DNA from 3 places in the Rhizobium sp. 862_C5_N1_2 genome. Region 1 is predicted to be linked to each of the others. Evidence: predicted binding sites of a transcription regulator. Region 1 holds the regulator's gene; each other region holds the start of a gene.
What was found. The regulator LexA, encoded in region 1, represses DNA repair genes until DNA is damaged. The targets are predictions, from matches to a motif close to TGTTCNNNNTGTGTTCNG.
Positions count from the first base shown of each region.

Region 2: the regulator LexA is predicted to act here: its motif matches at 3,073-3,090, upstream of ACD590_RS15015 (ImuA family protein).
Region 3: the regulator LexA is predicted to act here: its motif matches at 4,029-4,046, upstream of ACD590_RS26445 (ImuA family protein).

Region 1 is NZ_JBPWPT010000001.1:1,769,035-1,775,232, reverse strand. Features, by position in the region: gene ACD590_RS09005 (FtsB family cell division protein) at 1-22, opposite strand, end outside; gene eno (phosphopyruvate hydratase) at 160-1,434, opposite strand; gene kdsA (3-deoxy-8-phosphooctulonate synthase) at 1,683-2,528, opposite strand; gene ACD590_RS08990 (VOC family protein) at 2,525-3,421, opposite strand; gene lexA (transcriptional repressor LexA) at 3,620-4,339, shown strand; gene ACD590_RS08980 (ComEC/Rec2 family competence protein) at 4,320-6,198, opposite strand, start outside.
Region 2 is NZ_JBPWPT010000001.1:2,974,296-2,980,493, reverse strand. Features, by position in the region: gene ACD590_RS15035 (hypothetical protein) at 1-238, opposite strand, end outside; gene ACD590_RS15030 (RT0821/Lpp0805 family surface protein) at 736-1,059, opposite strand; gene ACD590_RS15025 (hypothetical protein) at 1,361-1,810, shown strand; gene ACD590_RS15020 (sulfite exporter TauE/SafE family protein) at 1,946-2,695, shown strand; gene ACD590_RS15015 (ImuA family protein) at 3,139-3,894, shown strand; gene ACD590_RS15010 (Y-family DNA polymerase) at 3,815-5,329, shown strand; gene ACD590_RS15005 (error-prone DNA polymerase) at 5,326-6,198, shown strand, end outside.
Region 3 is NZ_JBPWPT010000002.1:473,205-479,402, reverse strand. Features, by position in the region: gene ACD590_RS26455 (error-prone DNA polymerase) at 1-1,787, opposite strand, end outside; gene ACD590_RS26450 (Y-family DNA polymerase) at 1,784-3,295, opposite strand; gene ACD590_RS26445 (ImuA family protein) at 3,216-3,968, opposite strand; gene ligD (non-homologous end-joining DNA ligase) at 4,249-5,298, shown strand; partial or broken gene ACD590_RS26435 (SOS response-associated peptidase) at 5,361-5,444, shown strand; partial or broken gene ACD590_RS26430 (LEPR-XLL domain-containing protein) at 5,724-5,921, shown strand; gene ACD590_RS26425 (Ig-like domain-containing protein) at 6,015-6,198, shown strand, end outside.

The sequences.
Region 1 (6,198 bases):
TCTTATGATGCTTTGTCCACATACACGCATGCTCTTGAACGCATTACCAATTCGTTCAATCTAACGCGCAGAGATTAACCGTTCGTTGACTCTAAAAACCGGGCAATAAAAAACCCGCGCCGGAAAGGCGCGGGTCAAGCCATTGAACATCAGATCCGATCAGCCGCGAATGATCGAGCGGCCGGCATACTGGGCCTGCGGGCCGAGGCCCTCTTCGATGCGGATCAGCTGGTTGTACTTGGCAAGACGGTCGGAACGCGACAGCGAGCCGGTCTTGATCTGACCGCAGTTGGTGGCGACCGCAAGATCGGCGATGGTCGAATCTTCGGTCTCGCCGGAACGGTGGGACATGACGGCGGTATAGGCCGCCTTGTGCGCCGTGTTGACGGCATCGAGCGTTTCCGTCAGCGAGCCGATCTGGTTGACCTTGACGAGGATCGAGTTGGCGACGCCCATGCGGATGCCGTCGCGAAGACGGGCGGAGTTGGTAACGAAGAGATCGTCGCCGACGAGCTGGGTCTTCTTGCCGGTCAGGTCGGTCAGCGTCTTCCAGCCGTCCCAATCGTCTTCGGCCATGCCGTCCTCGATCGAGATGATCGGATACTTGGCGGCGAGCTCAGCCAGATATTCGGCCATGGCGCCCGATTCCAGCGTGCGGCCTTCCCCTTCGAGAACGTATTTGCCGTCCTTGAAGAATTCGGTCGAGGCGCAGTCGAGGCCGAGGTAGATGTCCTCGCCCGGCTTGTAGCCGGCTTTCTCGACCGACTTCATGATGAAGTCGAGAGCTTCCGAAGCACTCTTCAGACCCGGTGCGAAACCGCCTTCGTCGCCGACATTGGTGTTATGGCCCTGCGCGGCAAGTTCCTTGCGCAGCGTATGGAAGACTTCCGAACCCATGCGCACGGCTTCGGCGATCGAATCGGCGCCGACTGGCAGGATCATGAATTCCTGGAAATCGATCGGATTGTCGGCGTGGGCGCCGCCGTTGATGATGTTCATCATCGGCACCGGCAGCAGGCTGGCGGAAGCGCCGCCGACATAACGGTAGAGCGGCAGGCCGGACGCCTGGGCAGCAGCCTTGGCGACGGCGAGCGACACGCCGAGGATGGCGTTGGCGCCGAGGCGCGACTTGTTCGGCGTGCCGTCCAGCTCGATCATGATGTTGTCGATCTGGATCTGGTTTTCGGCGTCGATGCCGCCGATCGCGTCGAAGATCTCGGTGTTGGCGGCTTCCACCGCCTTTTCGACACCCTTGCCCAGGTAGCGCTTGCCGCCGTCGCGCAGTTCGACCGCCTCATGCGCGCCCGTCGAGGCGCCCGAGGGAACGGCCGCGCGGCCCATGCTGCCATCTTCGAGATAGACATCGACTTCGACGGTGGGGTTGCCACGGCTATCGAGAATCTCGCGGGCGATGATATCGGTGATTGCAGTCATGGGTTCTTCCTGCTCGGTGGGTGGTGATAAGTCGGTTCGAAACCTGTCTTAGTCGAAGGCGTGCAAATTACAATGCTGCAATTTCCAGCCTTCGAACCAGCGTTTGGATCTCGCCTAAAGCGCGTCGCGATCTTTCAGATTCGCTTGCCACGCTTTAGGTCTTTGGCTTTCCGCATGTCGTTGTCGCAAAACCGCTGCACACTTTTTCGCGACATGCCTATAGCACGATCATGTCAGGCTGTTGAACGTCAAGCCTTGGCGACCGCATCGAAGGCAAGCAGCTTTTCAAGCAGCCGCGGCATGTCCTCGAGATAGACCATGTTGGGGCCGTCGGAAGGTGCATTGTCGGGGTCCTGGTGGGTTTCGACGAAGACGCCGGCAATACCGGCAGCCACTGCTGCGCGCGCCAGTGTTTCCACGAATTCCCGCTGACCGCCGGAGGAATCGCCCTGCCCGCCCGGCTGCGCAACGGAATGGGTGGCATCGAAGATAACGGGCGCGCCCATCGCCGCCATGATCGGCAGCGAGCGCATGTCGGAAACCAGCGTGTTATAGCCGAATGAGGCGCCACGCTCGCACAGCAGCACGTTCGGATTGCCGCTGGCGTTGAGCTTCTTCAGGACGTTCTTCATATCCCAGGGAGCGAGGAACTGGCCCTTCTTGACATTGACGACGCGGCCGGTCTTGGCGGCGGCGATGAGAAGGTCGGTCTGGCGGCAAAGGAAGGCCGGGATCTGCAGGACGTCGACGACCTTTGCCACCTCCGCGCATTGCTCGGCGGTATGAACGTCGGTCAGGACAGGAAAGCCGAATTCCTTCTTGAGGGCGGCAAAAACCTCCATGCCCTTTTCGATCCCGATGCCGCGTTCAGCCGAGAGCGAGGTGCGGTTCGCCTTGTCGAAGGAGCTCTTGTAAACGAGGCCGATGCCGAGCTTTGCGCAAAGCTCTTTCAGCGTGCCGGCAACCATGAAGGCGTGGTCGCGGCTCTCCATCTGGCAGGGACCGGCAATCAGCGACAGCCGGCCGGTATTGGAAAAGGTCACCTGGCCTTGGCCTTCGCCGATCTTGACTTCGGAATTCGTCTCAGTGCTCATCGTGTCTCCTCGAAGGCGAAGAGCGTGCCCTGCCCGGGCGCGGGCTTCACCAGAATGCGATTGTTCTTGCGCGTGTATGTCACCCCGTTAGCAGCCAAATGCGCTTCTGTCACGGCAAGATCGGCGACAATGAAGAGGATTGCCCGGCCACGCAGGCCGCGATCGGCGGATGAGCCGGCGATCTCGAAATAGGCTTCTAGCCCTTCCGGCGTCATCAGACTGATTTTCGCGTTCGAAGCAGCAACATTGACGCCAAAACCGGTTTTCTCGACTGCCGCCTGCGCCACGGCAAGGCCGACGAAGGCTCCGAAAGCGGCAGCATCAGGCGCGCAGAGCGCGATCTCGGCAATGCCGGTGACGCCATTGGCATGCGTCTCCAGCGCGCCGCGGTCGGCCGGCAGCGGATTGACGCGTTCGACGCTGAAAAGGAAGAGATCGGGCGCTCGCAGGTCGCCGGCAAAAGCCAGCTTGAAGCCGGCGATGCTCTCAGAACCGTCCGGCATCGTCATCGGCCGGGTGAACTGCAGCATCTCGCCGGCGCTCGATCCGTTGCCGACGAAGTTCTGATGATCGACGCCGGCATCCTTACTGCCGAAAGCAAGCCCCGAAAGCCCCTCCTCGCCGCAGCGGAAGCGGAAGGCCCGGTTGCGGGCCGTGAAAACATTGCCTTGCCGCGCTGAGGCCTCGCTCTCCTCGACACTCGCAATCCCGAGCGGCTCCAGATAGGTCTTGTCGGCAAAAAAGACGCAGGCGTTTTCCGTTCCGAAGGGATGGCGTGCATCGGCGGCAACGGTGAAGCCGAGCTTGCCAAGCCTCTCGCGCGCCAGATCGATATTGACGACGGGCAGCACCACATGATCCAGCGGGTGCGGCTTGGCGGAACGCTCGTTCATGATATCCCTCCTGGAAACGGCAAGAGATGTGCGATGGCGCGCCCCTCAATGCAAGAGATGTGTCCCAATCCGGCGAATGAAAATAAAAATCTCAACGAGTTGGCGCCAAGTTTTACGGAAATTTAGCTACTTGCGGAACACATATGGAACATATAGTGTCTGTTCTGGATTTGTTTCAATCACGAGGTCACAACGTCGATGCTCACGCGCAAACAACAGGAGCTTCTCCTTTTCATTCATGAGCGCATGAAGGAATCCGGCGTTCCGCCATCTTTCGACGAAATGAAGGATGCCCTGGACCTCGCTTCCAAGTCCGGGATTCACCGGCTGATTACGGCGCTCGAGGAACGTGGCTTCATTCGCCGCCTACCGAACCGCGCCCGTGCGCTCGAGGTTATCAAGCTTCCGGAGGCCTACAGCCCCAGCATTCAGCCCCGGCGGGGCTTTTCGCCCAGCGTCATCGAGGGCAGCCTTGGCAAGCCGCAGCCGGTCGCCACTCCTGCTCCCGCAAAACCCGTCGCCGACAACGGCAACTCGGTCTCCGTGCCGGTCATGGGCCGTATCGCCGCCGGTGTTCCGATCTCGGCGATCCAGAACAACACCCACGACATCGTCGTTCCGGCCGACATGCTCGGTTCCGGTGAACATTATGCGCTCGAGGTCAAGGGCGATTCGATGATCGACGCCGGCATCTTCGACGGCGACACCGTGATTATTCGCAACGGCAGCACCGCAAGTCCTGGCGACATCGTCGTTGCTCTCGTCGACGACGAAGAAGCGACACTCAAACGCTTCCGCCGCAAAGGCGCCTCGATCGCGCTGGAGGCGGCCAACCCGGCTTACGAGACCCGGATTTTCGGGCCGGACCGCGTCAAGGTTCAGGGCAAGCTCGTCGGCCTCATTCGCCGCTATCACTGACATCAGGCAGTCCGGATTCGGCAAAACTGTTGCTGCGCCAGTCATAGGCGCGATGCCGCATCCATGGCCGCGACAATGCATCGAATGCGGTTGCGACCTCCAGGCCGGCGTCGGCGAAGCGCAACTCGACGGAGCCGGTCCTGCGCAGCGTTTCGCCGGTGAAGAGCGTCGCCCCTGAGCGGCAGCTGTTGAAGCGCAGGCGGACCGACGTCACGACGATATCGGCCGCGTCGCATGCCGGACCGAGATAGGCGGCATTGTCGATGACAGCAACGACATGACCATTGCCAAGCCTTGATGTGCACCAGGCCTTCTTGACGCAGGAAAAGCGGTTGGCTTCACCGGCCGCTGCAGCCGCCCGCATCGCCGACCTTGCTTCGTTCTGCTGATCGCGGGAAAGCCTGACGCGGCGGTCTTCTCCCTCCGGCGGAATAACAGGACCATCCAGCATCTTCGGCGGGTGATGCGTCGGCAGGACCAGCGCTCTCTGCCACTGGTCGAAGATGAAATCCGGCGGTCTTTCACGGTTGGAAGCCATGGCCCCCGCCTCGACGATTGCGACGAGACCACCATCCTCCGAAATCGCCAGATCCGGCGGCCGGGGAACCGGCTGAAGCAAGAGGACGAGCGTCGACACCGCGATGATCGATGTGCCGATATGGCGCAGCCGGGTGCGGAGCAGCGTCAGCAGCAGAAAGCCTGCGACGGCGATCGCGAAATACCAAGCGGGCAAGCGGCCGATGCCGATGTCGCCACCCCAGCCGGACACCGTCTTTGCGATCGCGATCACCAGATCGAGGCCGAATCCGACGACCTTCCAAGGCAAAACGTCCAGACCGAAAGGCATGAGCAGCATCGCCAGCAACCCGGCCGGCATGATGATGAAGGAGATGATCGGCATCGTCGCGAGGTTTGCCGGCAGGCCATAGGCAGTCAGGCGATGAAAATGCTCGATCGAAAACAGCGCGGTGGAAAAGCCGCCGATCAGCGAGGTCAGGAAGACGCCGCCGAAGAAACCCGCAACCGTAACGACGGGCCGAAAAATCGGCAGCTTCAGGAAAGCGTTTTCGCGGACGCGCCGGTCCTTCCACAGCTGGTAGCCAGATACCAACGCCAATGTCGCGGCAAAGGACATCTGGAAGCTCGGACCCAAGACCTCGGACGGTGAAATGGCGAGAATGACGAGCGCCGAGAGAGCGACATTGCGCAGGCTGATCGACGGCCGGTCGAAGAAGACGGCAATCAACATGATCGCCATCATGATGAAGGCGCGTTCGGCCGAGACGGCAAAGCCGGAGATCAGGAAATAAGCCGTGACGGCGATGAGCGCGCCGGCAGCGGCGATCTTCTTGGTCGGATAGGCTTGGGCGACACCGGGAAAGAGGCTGAGCAGCATGCGGAAACCGACGAAGAAGATGCCGGCTGACAGCGCCATATTGAGGCCGGAGATAGCGATGATATGAGCCAGACCGGACTGGCGCAGCGCCTCCGTCGTCTCATTCGAGATGGCGCGCCGCTCGTCCGTCACCAGAGCAGCGGCAAAAGCGCCGGTGTCGCCGGGCAGGATCGACCTTATGCGGTCTCCGATACCGCTGCGCAGCCGGTAGAGACCTTCGAGCAGCGCTTCCGTCGTCGATCTGGCCGCTTGCGGACCTGCCTGCAAATCGACCTTTGTCGGCGCACCGTAGAAGAAGCCGTTGGCGCCGATGCCATCGAAATAGGCACCGAAGGAGAAGTCGTTGAGCTCAGGAAGCGCTGGACCTGCTGGCGGCGTCAGCCGTGCCCTGCCGGTTATGATATCACCGATCTCGAAAGGCGCGTCCGCGCCGCGGGCGATCGCGGTTATGCGCCCCGGCGGC
Region 2 (6,198 bases), 1.2 Mb from region 1:
ATGTGCGGCCTTGCGTCGGAATGCGGCGTGCGCCGAACACCGCCCGGGAATGAGCTAGGTGGCGAAGTTCCGGGAGTGCATGTGAGACAGCGATCGATAGCGTCGGGCCCGAGGCGACCACGGTAGCGTCGTCGTACTTCGAGAATACCTGGAGCTCAAATTCGCATGGCGCGGCCGATGTGATAGTGGCCGTCTCCGAGTGATTTTCGGGTCGGGTAATTTCGGCAGATTGGGACATTGAGGGCCTCGTTCAATGGATACTGTTTAATCATGCTTGTCCGGAACGCTTGGCTCGGCAAGAGGGAGTTTCGTACCAGAGCCCGTTGGCATCTCGCATCCGGCATACTCTAGGCTGCTGCGCGACGCTGCGGTTCGGCGAAGAGCTGTCCTCAACCAGAGCCTCGAAAATGGGGGTGAAGGGAGTCGCGATGCTGGTGCAAAAAAACGGTCCCGCATGCTCTGGATCGTCAGGATGCGATAGCCCGGCTTCTTTTTGGGTGCGCTGACCTTGCGGAAGCGTCGCAGCGGGACCGTTGTGACCTTAAAGCCGTCGCGGCAAAACAAGAAGAATCGTCCTTGATCGGGTTACGGCGCGATCCAGCCGAGCGGCTTCCCCCGGGCAGCGGGCGGGCCGTTGCGATGGACATGGCGTTTCTTGCGACTGATCGTTGTTCGAAGAGAGCAGGGCGGCGAAGATGTCCTTGGCGCGAGACCGGCCGTCGAGCGCTACTCCTTTTACCTACCCAGTTTCCAACTGTCCCCAGACGGGCAGGCTACGCCGTTGAAGCGCGTGATGCCTTCGAGAGATTGCCGACTGGTTACAAAACCGCGACATCCGTCAGGCCCATCGTTACTGGCATCGATCTGTTCGATAACACCAGCGCTGCCAGTCGATGGGTTGGCCCAAGCAAGCGCGGTTGCACCGACGGTACTGTGACCTACGGTGTCTGCGATCACCGCTTGATCGGTCAAAGGCGTATGGTGCTGGATGGATGACTGGGCGAGGGGTGTCTCAAGCGGGTCGATATGTGAGCATGCCGCCAAAGCCGCGATGCTCATTGCCGAGATGAAGTGCTTCGGATTCATCGGTCGGATAAAGCGCTTTGCTTGTTGTGTTTCAAGTTACCAATAGTTCACAATCTGGCGAGGTCTGAAGAAGACGCGGTCGCTTGGAGACGGCGCGAACGTGTTCGCCAAAGTGTGGTCAGGCCCTCAATGAGCGTCGGCTGGACAACGATCTCGACGCGTTTCAACCGTTCGTTACGATTACCGCGACGACCAAGTCTCCGTTGCTCGCCCAGGCGACACCCAGTAGTCTCGCCGTCTCACCGACATATCGGCAGTGGCACGCAGCGATTCCATGGCAATTCTCTTCAAAACAACAATCAGCGAAAACTCGGCTTTCGAGATGATCGAACGGTCACTGTCAGGCGCTTACCAATCTGACGGCTACCTCAATGTCGTTAGCGATGCGGGCGAGACGGCATTGTCTTGGGGGCCGGCAATGCATGCCGAAGAGTTCAAGGCAGAGGTCAGCCAGATCCTGCGGCAGACTTGGGACGCTGCCCGCTTCTGGGTCATCTATGAGCGCCGCGAAGACCGGGGGGATGCAGGAGGGACTGAGATCCGTAACGCGGCTTTCCGCCTGACGCGCGGATATAGCGGCGTTATCGTTGTCACGCTCAGCCTCCTTGGCAAGCGCGACAGCGCCAATGACCTGGAGCTCGTCTTCGTCTGCTTCGAGCAGGATTTTCACAGGAGGAATTTTCGGGTGCGCTATGAGGGTAAGCCGATACAAAACCGGGATTGATGTCGCTCAAAGACGCACGCACGCGACCCGTTCTACTTGCGAGGACCACCAGGGATAGGTCGTGCGGCGATGTGGCAGCGGTATTGGACAAGAGGCTCGGCCGAACTCAGGCTTGGGTGCTAAGGCGATCTGAACATGTACGATTTCGTGCTTCTTTTCCTTGCTGGCTTGTTAGCAGGCAGCATGAATGCGTTGGCAGGCGGCGGGTCGTTCGTATCCCTGCCTGCGCTGATATCGGTCGGAGTGCCGTCGGTAGCCGCAAACGCGACAAGCACCTTAGCCTTGTTTCCCGGCGGCATGGCGAGCTCGTGGGTCTACCGTGACGGGGTTAGGAGTGTGTGCGGCGTCAATGTCGTGCCCATTGCTATCGTGACGGTTGTGGGTGGTGTGGCCGGAAGCATTCTATTGCTGCTAACCCCATCGAGGATTTTCGATGGTCTCCTGCCATGGCTTTTGCTGGTGGCGACATTGATGCTGGCGGCAGGTCCGAGGGTCAGCGCCGTATTCCGGACGCAGGCACGTCCGAGTGTTCTGACCCTCGCAACGGTTCAATTCTTTCTCGGTCTTTATGGCGGCTATTTTGGCGGCGCGGTGGGTCTTATGATGCTTGCGGCATGGAGCGCGCTCGGGGGCGGGGCCATCAAGAGCCTGAATCCGACAAGAATGGTGATGGTCACTGCCGCCAACGCGGTCGCCGTCGTCGTCTTCGTAGTTGCCGGGGCAATCGTATGGCAGGAGTGCATTCCCATGACGATTGGAGCCGTTATCGGCGGATGGATCGGAGCCCACATCGGACGTAGGCTGCCATCATCGGTCGTTCGGGTGCTAACCCTCGCGGTCGCCTTTTTAACGACCGCGGTGTTCTTTTCGCGAGCTTACCTTTGAGCGGAGGTCCGGCACCCAGCGAGGCAGGCTTTAACCCCGGAACATCCAGCTTTGGATGTCCCAAAAACGGGAGCCAGCGCCCGACAGTCGGCATGGCCTATCGAGAGCTGGCCGCCATGCACCGGGCGGCCGCAACCGCCTACGGCACCACTGGCTCCCGGGCAGCCAGTCTTTAGAGTTGGTTCTTCGAGGCGACAACGTCGCGGAGCGAGATGAATTCACCGTAGGTATTTTTCTTATCGATGACTTTTCAGTGGCTGTGGACGGTTCCTCGTTACGAGATTGAATCCATTCGTCCTTCCGCTTCAGCAGCATGGGGAAAGGTTGCAGTTCGCGGAGCACTCGCCAGCATATGTACATTGACTCACATTGCCCAAAGGAACAAAAAGAGAACATACTCGCTTTCGAGTTAGATGAAAACCTGATTTTGAAGAAGGCTTCGAATGGCGCAGAACGGCGCGAACCCCATCATCTGCGATCTTCGAGACCGCATCCAGCATCTCGAAGGCGCGGTGGCTCGCCCTAAAACGGTCCTGCCATTTGGTGTTTCCGAGATCGATGAGCGGCTTCCAGGCGGCGGACTGGCATATGGCGCGATCCACGAATTCGCCGGAGGTGGGGCAGGGTCGGTTGATGGGGCCGCAGCCGCGCTTTTTGTTGCCGGTGTCGCGGCCCGCACCAAGGGCAAGGTGGTTTGGTGTCTCGCTCGCCCTGATCTTTTTGCCCCGGCGCTGGCACAGGTCGGCCTCCACCCTGATCGTGTCATCTATGTCGAAGCGATCCGTGAGGAATATGTCCTCGAAGCCTTCGAAGAAGCCTTGAGGTTCGGAGGGCTTGCAGCTGTCGTCGCCGAACTGGTCCGGTTGCCGATGGTAGCTTCGCGCCGCCTTCAACTTGCCGCCGAAGGGTCTGGGACCATCGGTCTGGTGATCCGACGATGGCGGCGGCAGACCGAGGCCGGAGATTTTGGGCATCCGACAGCTGCGGCAACACGGTGGCGAATATCGGTTCTGCCGTCCGAGCCGCTTCGGGTTCCAGGTATCGGCCGGGCGCGATGGCTGGCGGAACTGATCAGGGTCAAGGCAGGTGAAAGTGCGGATTTTGAAGTAGGTGCATGTGATGCCCAGGGTCGTATCAGTCTTTTTTCCGACGCTGGCAACGGATCGGATCAGACGCGCCGATCCGTCCATACCGGCTGAGAGCCCGCTCGTCGTTGTCGCACGGAGCGGCTCGAAACGCTGGCTGTCGGCCGTCGATCAGAACGCAGCAAAGGTCGGCCTGCACGTTGGCATGGCAGGCGCGAAAGCACAGGCACTTGTCCATGGCCTGCATATGGTTGACGCCGATCCGGCGGCCGATCTTGCTGCACTCGAACGCCTGACGCTCTGGGCGCTGTCTCAATATTCACCGGTCGTGGCAACCGATCCTCCTGATGGCATCGTCATGGACACGGAAGGGGCCGATCACCTGCAAGGCGGCGAAGAGCTGATGCTGTCCGGTCTCGTGAACCGGTTTCGTGCACGCGGTCTGCCAGCACGTGCTGTCATTGCCGACACCTGGGGAGCCGCATTCGGGCTGGCGCGGTCCATGCGGGCTGAGACGAAGGTTATTCCAACAGGGAAGACGGCCGACGCTGTTGTACGACTTCCCCTCTCGGCATTGCGGTTGAGTGCCGAGACGATTGTCGGCCTGCGCACGCTCGGGTTCAAAACGGTCGGCGAACTGGCTGCGACACCGCGTGCGCCACTGTCCCTTCGCTTCGGTCCGGAGATCGGCCGTCGTCTCGATCAGATGTTCGGCCGCGTAGCAGAGCCCATCGATCCCATCCGCTGTCCGGAGATCATCGAAGTCCATCGTGCTTTCGCCGAGCCGATTGGCGCTGCTGAGACCATCGGAAAATACATCTCGCGGCTCGTGACCAAGCTCTGTCTCGAACTTCAGGCTAAGGGGCTTGGTGTCCGGCGCACCGATCTCATTATCCACCGCGTTGACAACACCATTCAGGCGCTGCGGGCGGGGACGGCAAAGCCGGTGCGAGATGTCGTCTGGCTGACGAAACTCCTCCATGATCGCATCGAGAGGATCGATCCCGGCTTCGGTATCGAGAAGCTCAGCCTTGCCGCAACGATGGTCGAGCCGCTGAAGGACAGGCAGATGGTTTCCGGTCTTGTGGAGGCTGCCGACGTCGACGTTACCTCGCTGATCGACGTATTGGGTAACCGTGGAACACAACGCATTTATCGTCTGGCACCAGTGGCCAGCGACGTTCCGGAGCGCTCGGTACAGCGGGTCTCACCGGTTGCCGAGGAAGACGGCCAGACGTGGCCGATGATCTGGCCGCGCCCGGTGCGCCTGTTGGACCGCCCGGAACTCATCGAGGTGATCGCGCTGCTCCCCGACCATCCTCCCGTTTCCTTTACTTGGCGCGGCAAGCGTCGGCGTGTGAAGCGAGCTGACGGACCCGAGCGCATCTTCGGGGAATGGTGGCTGCGAACATCCGAATGGACCGCCGTCCGCGACTATTTCACCGTCGAGGACGAGACCGGCGAGCGTTACTGGATTTACCGATCAGGTGACGGCGTTGACGCGGACACGGGCTCCCATCGGTGGTTTATTCACGGGACTTTCGCATGAGATACGCCGAACTCCAGGTCACAACGCATTTCAGCTTCCTGCGTGGCGCATCCTCGTCCGACGAGCTGTTTGCCACCGCCAAGGAACTCGGCATCGAAGCTCTCGGCATTGTCGACCGGAACTCCTTGGCCGGTATCGTTCGAGCACTGGAAGCGTCGCGAGCGACCGGTGTCCGCATGGTCGTCGGCTGCCGCCTTGATCTGCAGGACGGCATGTCGATCCTGGTCTACCCGACGGATCGTGCGGCCTATTCGCGTTTGACGCGGCTGCTGACCCTCGGCAAGTCGCGCGGCGGCAAGGCGAAGTGCATTCTGAACCTTGAAGACGTTGCACTCTACGCCGAGGGCTTGCTCGGCATGCTTGTTCCCGATCTGCCGGATGAGACCTGCGCTATCCAACTCCGAAAGATGTCCGAAGTTTTCGGAGACCGGGCCTATGTTTCACTATGCCTGCGCCGTCGACCGAACGACCAGGTTCGCCTGCACGAGATTTCGAACATGGCAGTTCGGCATAAGGTCAAGACCGTCGTCACCAATGACGTGCTGTTCCATGAGCCGTCCCGCCGCCAGCTTCAGGATGTTGTGACCTGTATCAGAACGCGCGTGACAATTGACGATATTGGATTTGAACGCGAGCGCCATGCGGACCGGTTTTTGAAACCGCCGGCCGAAATGGAACGGCTTTTCTCGCGGTATCGCGAAGCGCTCGCTCGAACGATTGAAATCGTCGAGCGCTGTCGCTTCAGCATGGAAGAGTTGACATACCAATATCCGGAGGAGGCCATCGTTCCCGGCAAGACGACCCAGCAATCGCTTGAGCAGTTTGTCTGGGAATGCGTGCCGAGCCGCTATCCGGAGGGCCTTCCAGCT
Region 3 (6,198 bases), on a different contig from region 1:
ACCACGAGGTCGTAGAAGGTTCGCGGTTTCAGCCGCGGCAGCATCGCCATCTGCGCGCGGCTTTCGATCTGGAAGGTGCCGAGCGTATCGGCCTTGCGGATCATCGCATAAGTGGCGGGATCCTCCTGCTCGATCTTCGACAGGTCGAGATCGCGGTCCTTGTGTTCGCGGATCAGATCGAAGGCCTTGGCCATGCAGGTCAGCATGCCAAGGGCCAGGATGTCCACCTTCATGAACTTCAGCGCTTCAATATCGTCTTTGTCCCATTCGATGATCTGACGGTCCTTCATCGTGGCCGGTTCGATCGGCACGAGATCGTCGAGCCGATCATGGGTGAGGACAAAACCGCCGGGATGCTGGCCGAGATGCCTTGGCGCGCCCATTAATTGCTGTGCGAGCTTCAAAGTCAGCACAAGACGCCGGTCGTCTGGATTGAGATTGAGTTCGCGGACATTGCGGTCACAAACCTCCTCCGACCAGGACCACATGCCCGACGACAGCGCCTTAATCACGTCCTCCGGCAGGCCGAGCGCCTTGCCGACGTTGCGGATTGCGCCGCGGGCGCGGTAGCGGGTTACGGTCGCGCAGAGGGCCGCCTTTTCCCGGCCGTAGGTCTTGTAGATCCACTGAATCACCTCCTCGCGCCGCTCGTGCTCGAAATCGACATCGATATCCGGCGGCTCGTCCCGCTCCTGGCTGACAAAACGCTCAAACAGTAGGTCGTTGGTCGAGGGATCGATCGAGGTGATGCCAAGGATATAGCAGACGGCACTGTTGGCTGCCGAACCCCTGCCCTGGCAAAGAATGCCCTGGGACCGCGCATAGCGCACGATCGAGAAGACTGTGAGAAAATAGGGGGCGTATTTCATGGTGCGGATGAGATCGAGTTCGTGCCGCACGGTTTTCAACACATCGGGCGGCAGCCCCTCCGGATAGCGATCGGGCACGCACTCCCAGACGTAATGCTCAAGCGACGCTTGGGCATCCTTGCCCGGCACGATCGCCTCGTCCGGATATTGGTAGGTGAGTTCGTCGAGCGAGAAAGTGCACCTACGGACAATCTCCATCGTTCGCGCTAAGGCCTCGGAATATCGCGGAAACAACCGCTGCATTTCTTCCGGCGGCTTCAGGTATCGATCGGCATGGCGCTCGCGCTCGAAACCGACATCGTCGATCGTCGTGTGGGTTCGAATGCAGGTGACAATGTCCTGCAACTGCCGACGGCCTGGCTCATGAAAGAGGACATCATTGGTGACGACCGTCTTCACCTTGAAGCGCGTGGCGAGATTGGAAACTTCATACAGCCGCAGCTGGTCGTTCTGTCGGCGCCGCAGGCAGAGCGACACATAGGCCCGATCGCCAAACACCTCGGCCATCCTGCGCAGCTGGATCGCACAGGCGTCATCCGGCAGATCCGGCACCAGGATGCCGATCATTCCTTCGGCATAGGCGATGACGTCGTCCCAGTGCAGGATGCAGTTGTTCTTGCCGCCGCGCGACTTGCCGAGGGTGATAAGGCGGGTCAGCCGGGAATAGCCAGCCCGATCGGTCGGATAGACCAGCACCGACATGCCGTCTTGCAGATCGAGCCGGCAGCCGACGACGAGCCGCAAACCGGTCGCCCGCGATGCCTCGAGCGCCCGCACAATCCCGGCCAGCGAATTGCGGTCGACGACGCCGAGGGCTTCGATGCCGAGAGCCTTGGCGGTCCCGAACAGTTCCTGCGCCGAGCTTGCCCCGCGCAGGAAGGAAAAATGGGTGGTGACCTGCAGCTCGGCATAGCTCATGCGAAGATTCCGTGCATGAACCAGCGATGGCTTCCGGTTTCGGGATCGATGCCGTCACCGGAACGAAAGACCCAGAGACGTTCGCCAGCCTCGTCTTCGATGACGAAATAATCGCGTACCGCCTCCATCTCGGCGTCGCGCTGCCACCACTCGCCAAAAATCCGCTCCGGACCATCGGCCCGCTTGACCTTGCGGCGCTTGCCACGCCAGGTGATGGAGACAGGCGGGCGGTCCGGCAGCAAGGCGATGGCCTCGATCAGCTCGGGACGCGCCAGCAGGCGGACCGGCCGGCGCCAATGGCTGACCCAGGTGACCTCGACCGGATCGGCCGCAGGACCGATCCGCTGGACGGAGCGCTCCGGCACGTCGGAGGCAACGGGCGCCACCCGATAAACACGCTGGCCACGGCTTCCATAAATGTCGATCAGCGGCGTGACGTCGGTGACGTCATCCTCGACCAGCGACGAGGATTTCTGGCGCTCCTCCAGCGGCTCAGCCATGACGGCGACGAGCGTCAGCTTCTCGATCCCGAAGCCGGGCTCGATCTTTTCCGTGCGGTCGCGAAACAGCTTCGTCAGCCAGGCGACATCGCGCACCGGTTTGACCGTCCCGACGCGGATTGCCTGCCTGGTCCCATCGACCTTCTCGACGATCAGATCCGCACGGCGAACGCCAAGGCCGCGCTTTTGCAGTTCCTCGATCAGTTGCATGACGAGCCGGCCGACATATTTGTTGATCGTTTCGGCAGCACCGATCGGTTCGGCAAAGGCTCTGGAGACCTCGATCAACTCGGCAGTGCGGATCGGATCGATCGGTTCGGACAAGCGGCCGAACATCTGATCGAGCCGCCGGCCGATCTCCGGACCGAAACGAAGCGTCAGCGGCGCGCGCGGCGTATTGGCCAATTCGCCGATGGTCTGGAAGCCAAGCGTGCGAAGGTCGCTGACGACCGCGCCGGGAAGGCGCAGCAGCGATATCGGCAGCTTCTCGACGGCGCGCACGGTCTCACCGATCGGGACGATGGCCGTCTCACCGCTGATGGCGCGCGCGCAGGCATGCGCCGCGCCCCAGGTGTCGGCGACAGCAACGCGGGGCGTGAGCTTCCTGGCCAGGAACTGATTGGCGATCCTCGTCACCATCGGCAACTCGCCGCCCTGCAGGTGATCGGCACCCTCTGTGTCCATGACGATGCCGTCGATCCCATCGACTGCGACAACAGGGGAATAAAGCGTCAGCGCCCAGAGCGTGATCCGCTCGAGTGCTGCGGCATCCGTTGCAGGATCCGCATCGACCAGCATCAGGCCACGGAACAGCGCCTGCGCTTTCGCCGCAGGCATGCCGACATGAACGCCGGCTTTTCGGGCGGCGGTGTCTGCGGCCGATACCCAGCGTTTCGAGCCGCTCCTTGCAATCACGGCGATTGCCTGTTCAGGCGGAATGGATGGATCGGCGCGACGAATACGATCCGTTGGCAGATCCGGAAGATAGATCGAGACGACCCTTGTCATCGCACGCCCTCACGAGAAACTCATCACATTCACCCGCTTTCACGCGCATCAATTCCAGCAACCATTGGGACTTTCCGACACCTAGCACTGGCAATTCCTCCGACGGCATGACGCTGACCCGCCACCTTGTGGTCGAGGCCGTCGGCTGCCCGAAATCATTCGCCTCCGTCTGCCGTCGCCAGCGTCGGACCGCGAGCGCCATCGTGCCTGTTCGCTCGGCCGCCAGCTGCAGCCGGCGCGAGCCGACCATTGGCAAGCGAACGAGTTCACCAACGACGGCTCCGAGCCCACCGAAGGAAAGCCCCTCCTCCATATTGGCGAGCACGTCCTCTTCCTTGTCGGACTCGACGAAGATCACCCGGTCGGGATGCAGCCCGACCTCAGCGAGTGCGGGGAAAAATAGATCCGGCCGCGTCAGGCACCAGACCACAGGACCTTTGGTGCGGGCCGCGATGCCGGCTGCGAAAAGGGCTGCCGCCGCACCATCCACCGTGCCCGACCCGCCACCAGCAAATTCGTGCAGGGCGCCATAGGCAAGGCCACCTCCCGGCAGGACTGCATCTATCTCCGGCACCCCGAAGGAAAGACAGCCGGCCTTCCGGGTCGACACGCCTTCCAGCGAGGCGATGCGCTCGCGCAGATCGGAAATCACCCGTTCACGGGCAGCAGTCATCGTTCACGGCTCCCTTCAAGGTCGTGTTGGCGGCCGACATCATGTCGATCAAAATGCGGATGTTCTCTATCTGTTCCCGCCGACTTGAAGAGTCAAGCAACCGGAGGATGGGAATATTATCCTGAACATTAGGAATCGGAAGAATACTCAGGAGAATCAGGTGGGTAGCGGTTGAAGGTTTTTTTCGGAGCGTGTCAGAGCGCTACTCCCTTTGTGTGAATTGCGGGGACAAGTCGGCATCGTCACAGTGTCTTTAAGATTTTTCTGCTGAACTGTCGGCATGACCAAGCCTCCGAGATCAAAACCCCTCCTTCGTGACACCGAGGCTCCGATCCGATCAAAGCCGCGAGGCAAGCGAAATCCGGCCCAGCCACAGCTGCCTTTCGATCCCATGCCAGACCGCGTCGAACCCGCGTTGGCGCAATTGAAGAGCCATCCTCCAAAAGGGAAAGAATGGAGTTGGGAGCTGAAATGGGATGGCTATCGCCTTTCCGTTCATATCGAGCCGCAGGGTATCCGGGTCCTCACCCGCGGCGGCCATGACTGGACGCACCGGTTTCCGGCGATCGTAGAGGCCGCCCGAAGGCTCGGGCCGGCGACGATGATCATCGACGGCGAGGCTGTCGTGCTTGATGGAGAGGGCCGGCCGGATTTCGGGTTGTTGCAGCAATCGCTGGGCGCATCCGGCAAACAAGCCGGCAACCGGGCCTCCGACGCCATCTTCTACGCTTTCGATCTCATCTATTTCGACGGACACGATCTGCGCGGTGTCGAATACCGATCGCGCCGGCATCTCCTCGAGGACACGTTGAACGGCAAAGACGGAGCCATTCGGCTGTCGGAAACATTCGACACCGAACCAGCCGTCCTGCTTGAGCATGTCTGCCGTCTCGGCCTGGAAGGCATCGTCGGCAAGCACCTCGATCGGCCCTATCGTTCCGGCCGGACCGGGGATTGGGTTAAGATCAAATGCGTCCACAGCGAGGCCTTCTTCATTGTCGGCTATGAGAGGTCGGCGTCGCCTGCCGGCTTCGGGTCGTTGGTGCTTGCCGCCAATCGCGGAGCTGATCTCGTTCACGTCGGAAGCGTCGGCACGGGTTTCAAGGAAACCGAGGCCATCCGATTGCGGAAGATGCTGGACAAGCTGCGCTGGAAGCGAAAGCAGCCGCCCCTGCCCTATTCCGGAAGTGCCGATATCGTCTGGGTCGAACCGACGCTGATTGCCGAGATCGAGTTTCGCGCCTGGACGACAGACGGGAAACTCCGTCATCCATCTTACAAGGGTTTGCGCGAACGGCAGGACAATGCCGAGGTCTTCCGGCTCGACTAGCGAAATCAGCGCCAAACGCTAGATTGTCCTCCACTGAGCTCAAGCGGAGCAGATGGCCCACAATGTGTAACCTTTATCGGATGGAAGACAGGGACTGGGTCGCGAAGTGGGCCCAGGACGCCGAAAGCCCGATCTACAACGCCAACGCGGCTTGTCCGTTCATCGCTCGATAACTCCGCGCCGCTTGTTCCACTCAGTTCTCCGTTACCTTTCGTACCATCTTCGCCAGCCGCACGCTTGGCTTCTGCGATGTGCTCGCCGCCATCTGCAAGAACCTTTGGTTGTGCCGATCGCACCAGGAGGTAGCACTATCCACCCCCGATACCTCTAAAGGTGAAATATATATATATCTAGTATCTAGAATATACGATAACGTAATTGTGAGCCGGAGTGGTTGTATCGATCTCATTGCGCGGGGGGCGTAAATGAATATTGCAACTCGCCTTAAACATTTGGGCACCAGTTGTTCGGGCCACGCCATGTCGTCAGCCTCCAACTCGCCCTCATCGAAAGAAAACAATAGAAAGAAAAACTGTGCAGCGGAGCCACGCGAAACTGCGGGCATCATATTCGAAAGTCTTGAGCCACGACTGCTTCTTTCGGCTGATTTTTTGCCAGTCCATGGGTCGATAGATATCCCCGGTGAGACCGACAAATTCACGTTCCACCTGGCTGAACACACACAGCTCTACTTCGACTCTCTAGAAAATAGTGATTTGACGTGGAGCTTGACCGGGCCGAGCGGTTCCGAAGGGACAGATCATCCATTCAACGACCTGGACGCTTCCACCTCTCGTTCCGCACTACTCGATCTTGTTGCCGGAGATTATACTCTGACTGTCGGTGGATCGGCCGACGCGACCGGCTCCTACGATTTCCGCCTGCTCGATCTTGCCGCCG